Regions from separate parts of the Mesorhizobium sp. P2_E10 genome, predicted to be linked through region 1. Evidence: riboswitches for the same ligand, from Rfam matches in the RefSeq annotation. Region 1 holds a riboswitch; the other holds the start of a gene.
What was found. Region 1 has a riboswitch for S-adenosylmethionine ahead of AC1D0N_RS04425 (O-succinylhomoserine sulfhydrylase). Riboswitches for the same ligand answer to the same signal wherever they lie in the genome.
Positions count from the first base shown of each region.

Region 2: linked by a shared signal. The riboswitch ahead of metX (homoserine O-acetyltransferase MetX) and the one ahead of AC1D0N_RS04425 (O-succinylhomoserine sulfhydrylase) in region 1 are both predicted to bind S-adenosylmethionine.

Region 1 covers NZ_JBFUEK010000001.1:914,395-917,803, forward strand. The annotation lists gene AC1D0N_RS04420 (ceramide glucosyltransferase) at 1-305, shown strand, start outside; gene AC1D0N_RS04425 (O-succinylhomoserine sulfhydrylase) at 336-1,526, opposite strand; SAM riboswitch at 1,584-1,661, opposite strand; gene AC1D0N_RS04430 (2'-deoxycytidine 5'-triphosphate deaminase) at 1,805-2,899, shown strand; gene AC1D0N_RS04435 (ABC transporter substrate-binding protein) at 2,992-3,409, shown strand, end outside.
Region 2 covers NZ_JBFUEK010000006.1:357,859-361,267, reverse strand. The annotation lists gene AC1D0N_RS18975 (prephenate/arogenate dehydrogenase family protein) at 1-29, opposite strand, end outside; gene hisC (histidinol-phosphate transaminase) at 35-1,144, opposite strand; SAM riboswitch at 1,299-1,376, shown strand; gene metX (homoserine O-acetyltransferase MetX) at 1,450-2,619, shown strand; gene metW (methionine biosynthesis protein MetW) at 2,616-3,230, shown strand.

The DNA of each region.
Region 1 (3,409 bases):
AGATATTCACTGGCGTGGCGGTGCCACTGGTGCTGGCGCTGTTGGCGGCGGCGGGCGCCGGCTTCAGCCTGCCGGCAACCGCGCTCGCCGTGCTCGCACTCGCCTACCTGCCGGAATGCGCCCTGGCCTGGGGCAAGGGCTGGTACCTGTCGCCGCGCATGATCCCGGCGCTGATGGCGCGCGACGTGATGCTGCCCGCCCTCTGGGTGCGCGGCTGGCTCGGCGGCGCCGTCGACTGGCGCGGCAACGCGATGACCATCGGCACCAAGGCAGCCGAACTGGAAGAGACGCCGTCGGGCGCCTGAGCGCCCGCGCCTTGTCGTATCGGGCGAAGCCTATTTTGCCGACTTCAGCGCCTGCTCGATATCTGCGAGCAGATCGTCCGCATCCTCGAGGCCGACGGAGAGCCTCAGCGTTCCCGGCCCGATGCCGAGTTCGGCGCGCGCCTCGTCGCTCAGATTCTTGTGAGTCGTCGTCGCCGGATGGGTGATCAGGCTCTTGGCATCGCCGAGATTGTTGGAGATCAGCACGATGTCGAGCGCGTTCTGCAAGGCGAAGGCCGCCTGCTTGCCGCCCTTGACGTCGAGGCAGATCAGCGTCGAGCCACCCGACATCTGCTTCTTGACGACCGCCGCCTGCGGGTGGTCGGCGCGGCCCGGATAGATGACGCGGGCGATTTCCGGCCGCCCGGCCAGGAAATCGGCGATCTTGCCGGCGCTTTCGGTCTGCTGGCGCACGCGCAGTGGCAGCGTCTCCAGGCCCTTCAGCAGCGTCCAGGCGTTGAACGGCGACAGGCTGGGGCCGGTGTGGCGGAAATAGTCGTGCAGGTTCTCGTCGATCCACTTCTTGTCCGACAGGATGACGCCGCCGAGACAGCGTCCCTGGCCGTCAATATGCTTGGTCGCCGAATAGACGACGATGTGGGCGCCGAGCTGCAAAGGCTTCTGCTGCAAGGGGGTGGCAAAGACGTTGTCGACGATCAGCCGCGCGCCGATCGAATTGGCGAGCGCAGCAACTGCGGCGATGTCGATCACTTCCAGTGTCGGGTTGGTCGGGCTTTCCAGGAAGAACAGTTTTGTGTTCGGCCTCACCGCCTTTTCCCAATTGGCGATGTCGGTGCCGTCGACCAGCGTTGCCTCGATGCCGTATTTCGGCGCCAGCGTCTCGATCACCCAGCGGCAGGAACCGAACAGCGCGCGCGCCGCCACGATGTGGTCGCCGGCCTTGGCGCTGCACAGAAGGGCTGCGGTCACCGCCGCCATGCCGGACGCGGTGGCGCGCGCGTCTTCCGCGCCTTCAAGCGCGCACATGCGCTTTTCGAACATGTCGACGGTCGGATTGGCGTAGCGCGAATAGATGAAACCCGGCTCTTCGCCCTTGAAGCGCGCTTCGGCTGCCTGCGCCGTCTCATAGACATAGCCCTGGGTGAGGTACATCGCCTCCGACGTTTCGCCGAATTGGGAACGCAAGGTCCCTGCATGCACGAGTGCTGTCTGAGGCTTCCAGTTACGCTTCTTGGTGCTCATCGCTTTTGTTCCAGACACAAAAAAACCGGCCGCGAAAGTCGCAACCGGTCCATACGGCCTTGCGGCCCGACGGTCCTTTAGCGACTTGTTTAACGTGGCTGCAAGCCGACCGGCCAAATCACCACGGGATAACGACCCTTTAGACCTGCACCGCGCTTGCGTCAATTCCCGGCTTGATTAAGAGGTTTGTACCAAGCAGGTTCCGCAAAAGTGTTACACGGTTTTGCGGCAAGAACCTGCGACAAAAAAAGAGTCGCGGCCTTCAAGCGGAGCCAGCTTTGCGGCAGACCGGCATTCTTCCCGATCAGGATATTTCCGCGTTGTTCCAGTCGGGCGCGCTGAAGTCGCCGCGTGCGCTCGATGCCGACCAGATCCAGCCGGCCAGCCTCGATCTCAGGCTCGGCGCCAAAGCGTGGCGGGTGCGCGCTTCCTTTTTGCCCGGGCCGGGCCACAAGGTCGCCGAAAAGCTCGATCGGCTGAAACTGCACGAAATCGATCTCGCCGAAGGCGCGGTGCTTGAAACCGGCTGCGTCTACATCGTGCCGCTGCTCGAAGGCCTGGCGCTGCCTGCCGACATTTCCGCATCGGCCAACCCGAAGAGTTCGACCGGACGGCTCGACATCTTCACCCGGGTGATGACCGATCGCGGCCACGAGTTCGACAAGATCGCCGCCGGCTATGACGGTCCGCTCTACCTGGAGGTCAGCCCGCGCACCTTCCCGATCGTCGTGCGCACCGGCTCGCGGCTGTCGCAGATCCGCTTCCGCACCGGCAATGCGCTCCTGTCGGAGGCTGAGCTGAGCGAACTGCACCGCGCCGAGATGCTGGTGGCCACCGAGCCGCCCAACATTTCCGGCGGCGGCATCGCGCTGTCGATCGATCTCGACGGCGACAAGGATGGGCTGGTCGGCTATCGCGGCAAGCATCACACAGGCCTTGTCGATGTCGACAAGCGTGCCGCCCAGGATGTCGTCGACTTCTGGGAGCCGCTCTATAAGCGCGGCGCTGGCGAACTGGTGCTCGATCCCGACGAGTTCTACATACTGGTGTCGCGCGAGGCGGTGCATGTGCCGCCGCTCTACGCCGCCGAGATGACGCCCTTCGATCCGCTGGTCGGCGAATTCCGCGTTCACTATGCCGGCTTCTTCGATCCGGGTTTTGGCCATTCGGCATCAGGCGGCACCGGCAGCCGGGCGGTGCTCGAAGTGCGCAGCCACGAAGTGCCGTTTATCCTCGACCATGGCCAGATCGTCGGGCGGCTGGTCTACGAGCACATGCTGAAGCGGCCGCAGGCGCTCTACGGCACCGATCTCGGCTCCAACTACCAGGCGCAAGGCCTGAAGCTGTCCAAGCATTTCCGCGCCGCGCGCTGATCTTCCTTGTCACCGTGAGACCTTGCCTGACCCGGCGCGCCATGCTTGGCTGTGCCGACCGTCATGATGACTTAACTGCAAGGGGAACAAGAATGCGGATTTCGAGATGGATCCTATCGGCGGCAAGCGCCGCCATGTTGGTCATTGCTGCCGGCTCCTTTTCGGCACAGGCCGCGGAGAAACTGAAGATCGGCACCGAGGGTGCCTATCCGCCGTTCAACACCATCACGCCGGACGGCAAGGTCGTCGGCTTCGACATCGACATCGCCGATGCGCTTTGCGCGCAGATGAAGGTCGAGTGCGAGATCGTCACGCAGGACTGGGACGGCATCATTCCTGCCCTCCAGGCCAAGAAGTTCGACGCCATCATCGCCTCGATGAGCATCACCGAGGAACGCAAGAAACAGGTCGCCTTCACCAACAAATATTACACCACGCCGCTTGCCATGGTGGCCCTGAAGGACAGCGAGCTCACCTCGACTGAAGCGGCGGCACTTGCCGGCAAGACGG
Region 2 (3,409 bases), on a different contig from region 1:
GCGATCTTTTCGAACATCGGTGCGGTCATTTTTTCTAACTTTTCAGAAACGTCGAAAGAGCGGCAATGACGCCGCGATTGGCCTCTTCGGTGCCGACGGACATGCGCAGCGCGTTGGGAAAGCCGTAGCCGGAAACGCGACGCAAAATATAGCCGCGTGCTGCCAGATAGTCGTCCGCCGCTGCGGCCGAATGCGCCTTGTCCTCGGGAAAGTGGATGAGGACGAAATTGCCGACGCTCGGCGTCACCCGCAGCCCAAGCCTGGTCAATTCCTCGCTCAGCCAGGCCAACCAGGTTTCGTTATGCGCCACGCTGCGCTGGACGTGGTCGCGGTCGCGGATCGCGGCAATGCCGGCCTCGATCGCCGTGGCGTTGACGTTGAAGGGACCGCGTATGCGGTTGATCGCGTCGACGATGTGCATCGGGGCGTACATCCAGCCGATCCTGGCACCACCAAGGCCGATCTTGGAGAAGGTGCGGGTCATCACAACGTTCTCGGCGCTGCCGACCAGCTCGATGCCGGCTTCATAATCGTTGCGGCGGACATATTCGGCGTAAGCCGCGTCCAGCACCAGCAGCACATGCTTGGGCAGGCCGGCATGCAGGCGGCGCACCTCCTGGAACGGCACATAGGTGCCGGTCGGGTTGTTGGGATTGGCAAGGAACACGATTTTCGTGCGCGGCGTGACGGCCGCGAGGATTGTATCGATGTCGGCGCGGTCGTCGGTTTCCTTGACCACAACCGGGACGGCGCCGGCCGACTGGATGTAGATCTTGTAGACCATGAAGGCGTGTTCGGTGATGACGGCTTCATCACCGGGAGCCAGATAAGTCTGCGCCAGCAGGCCGAGGATCTCGTCGGAACCGTTGGAGCAGATGATGTTTGCCGGGTTGAGGCCATGCACTTCGGCGATCGCTTCGCGCAGCCGCCTGGCGGTGCCGTCGGGATAGATGTCGAGCTTTCCGGCAATCTCGCGCGCCGCCTCGATCGCCTTCGGCGATGGCCCGAGCGGGTTCTCATTCGACGACAGCTTGTGGACCTTGGCGACACCGGCGGGCGCCGTGCTTTTGCCCGGCACATAGGCTTCGATGTCCATGATGCCCGCGCGCGGGGTTGGACGTGCCTGATCCGGTCTCTGGTTCATCTTCGCAATATCCGTCGAGAGTATTTCGGCTGGCGAGAACACTTCCGCCGGCAAGCCGCAGCGGAAATACAAGCCGTGGCCCGGAATGTCGAGAGGTGGCAGTGGTGCGGACGGCTGGCCGTTGACGTCGGGCCGCGCGAGTTCTAGAAGGACGCAACAGTTCCGTGGTGATTTGGCCGGTCGGCTTGCAGCCACGTTAAACAACTTGCTAAAGGGCCGTTTGCATCCTGTAACCGGCTTTGCGACGGCAATGCCGGTTTTTTGTTGTCCGCGACCGGCCGGACGACCGATGTAAGAGAGACGTGATGGCCGCTCTGCGCGCTGCAAAAACCAACAACGAGGCCGACGCACCGTCGAGCCCGGTGTTGCGTTTCGGCGCCGACAAGCCGCTCAAGCTTGACGCCGGCACGCTGTTGTCGCCGTTCCAGATCGCCTACCAGACCTACGGCACGCTGAACGATGCCCGCTCCAACGCCATCCTCGTCTGCCACGCACTGACCGGAGACCAGCATGTCGCCAACACCAATCCGGTGACCGGCAAGCCCGGCTGGTGGGAAGTGCTGATCGGCCCGGGCAAGATCATCGACACCAACCGCTTCTTCGTCATCTGCTCGAACGTCATCGGCGGCTGCCTCGGTTCCACCGGCCCCGCCTCGACCAATCCCGCCACCGGCAAGCCCTACGGGCTCGACCTGCCGATCATTACCATTCGCGACATGGTGCGCGCGCAATTGATGCTGGTCGACCATTTCGGCATCGAAAAGCTGTTTTCGGTGCTCGGCGGCTCGATGGGCGGCATGCAGGTGCTGGAGTGGGCATCGAGCTATCCAGAGCGCGTTTTCTCGGCGCTTCCGATCGCCACCGGCGCCCGCCATTCCTCGCAGAACATCGCCTTCCACGAGGTTGGCCGGCAAGCGGTGATGGCCGATCCGGACTGGCATGGCGGCAAATATTTCGACTTTGGCGCGCGCCCGGAAAAGGGGCTGGCGGTGGCGCGCATGGCCGCCCACATCACCTATCTGTCGGAAGCCGCGCTACACCGGAAGTTCGGCCGCAATCTGCAGGACCGTGAAGCACTGACCTTCGGTTTCGATGCCGACTTCCAGATCGAGAGCTATCTGCGCCATCAGGGCATGACCTTCGTCGACCGCTTCGACGCCAATTCCTATCTCTACATGACCCGTTCGATGGACTATTTCGATCTCGCCGCCGACCATGGCGGACGGCTGGCCGACGCCTTTGCCGGCACCAAAACACGCTTCTGCCTGGTGTCCTTCACCAGCGACTGGCTGTTCCCGACCGAGGAGAGCCGATCGATCGTGCACGCCCTGAACGCCGCCGGCGCGTCCGTATCCTTCGTCGAGATCGACACCGACCGCGGCCACGACGCTTTCCTGCTCGACGAACCGGAACTGTTCGCTGCCATCAACGGCTTCATCGGTTCTGCCGCCCGCGCAAGGGGGCTCAGCGCATGAGCGTCAACCGCGCCCAGCGCGTCGACCTCGAAGTCGTCGCCGATCTCATCCCGCCGCTCTCGCGGGTGCTCGATGTCGGCTCCGGCGACGGGCTGCTGCTGGAATTGCTGCAGGACAGCAAGCAGGTCGACGGTCGCGGGCTGGAACTGTCGCAGCGTGGCGTCAACGAATGCGTGGCGCGCGGCCTCTCGGTCATCCAGGGCGACGCCGATAAGGACCTCGAATTCTATCCCGACAAGGGCTTTGATTTCGTCGTCCTGTCGCAGACCTTGCAGGCGACCCGCAACCCGAAGCTGGTGCTCGACGAGTTGCTCAGGATCGGCAACCGCGCCATCGTCTCCTTCCCCAATTTCGGCCATTGGCGGGTGCGGCTGTCACTGTTCCTCAATGGCCGCATGCCGGTGACCAAGGACCTGCCCTATTCCTGGTACGACACGCCCAACATCCATTTCTGCACCATCCGCGACTTCGTCAATCTCTGCGACGAACTCGGCGCGACGGTCGAAAAGGCAACCGCGCTCGACGCCAACGGCCAGAAGATCGGCCTGTCGATGCCATGGTGGTTCTGGAATTTCTTCGGCCAGCAAGCGGTGTTCCTGCTGAAGCGGTAGTCTTTGCCTATCCCAAAACGTCCGTAGCTTTGTGGTCAACGTCGTCGACAAAAACCACGGCGGACTCCGAATCGCCGGTGCGCAGCGCCAGGATCTGATAGGCGGGCGAATGGTACCATCCGCGCACCACGTGGTTTCGGGATCTGCCAGCCGGCAGGCGGTGTTGCAATTGAGGCGCT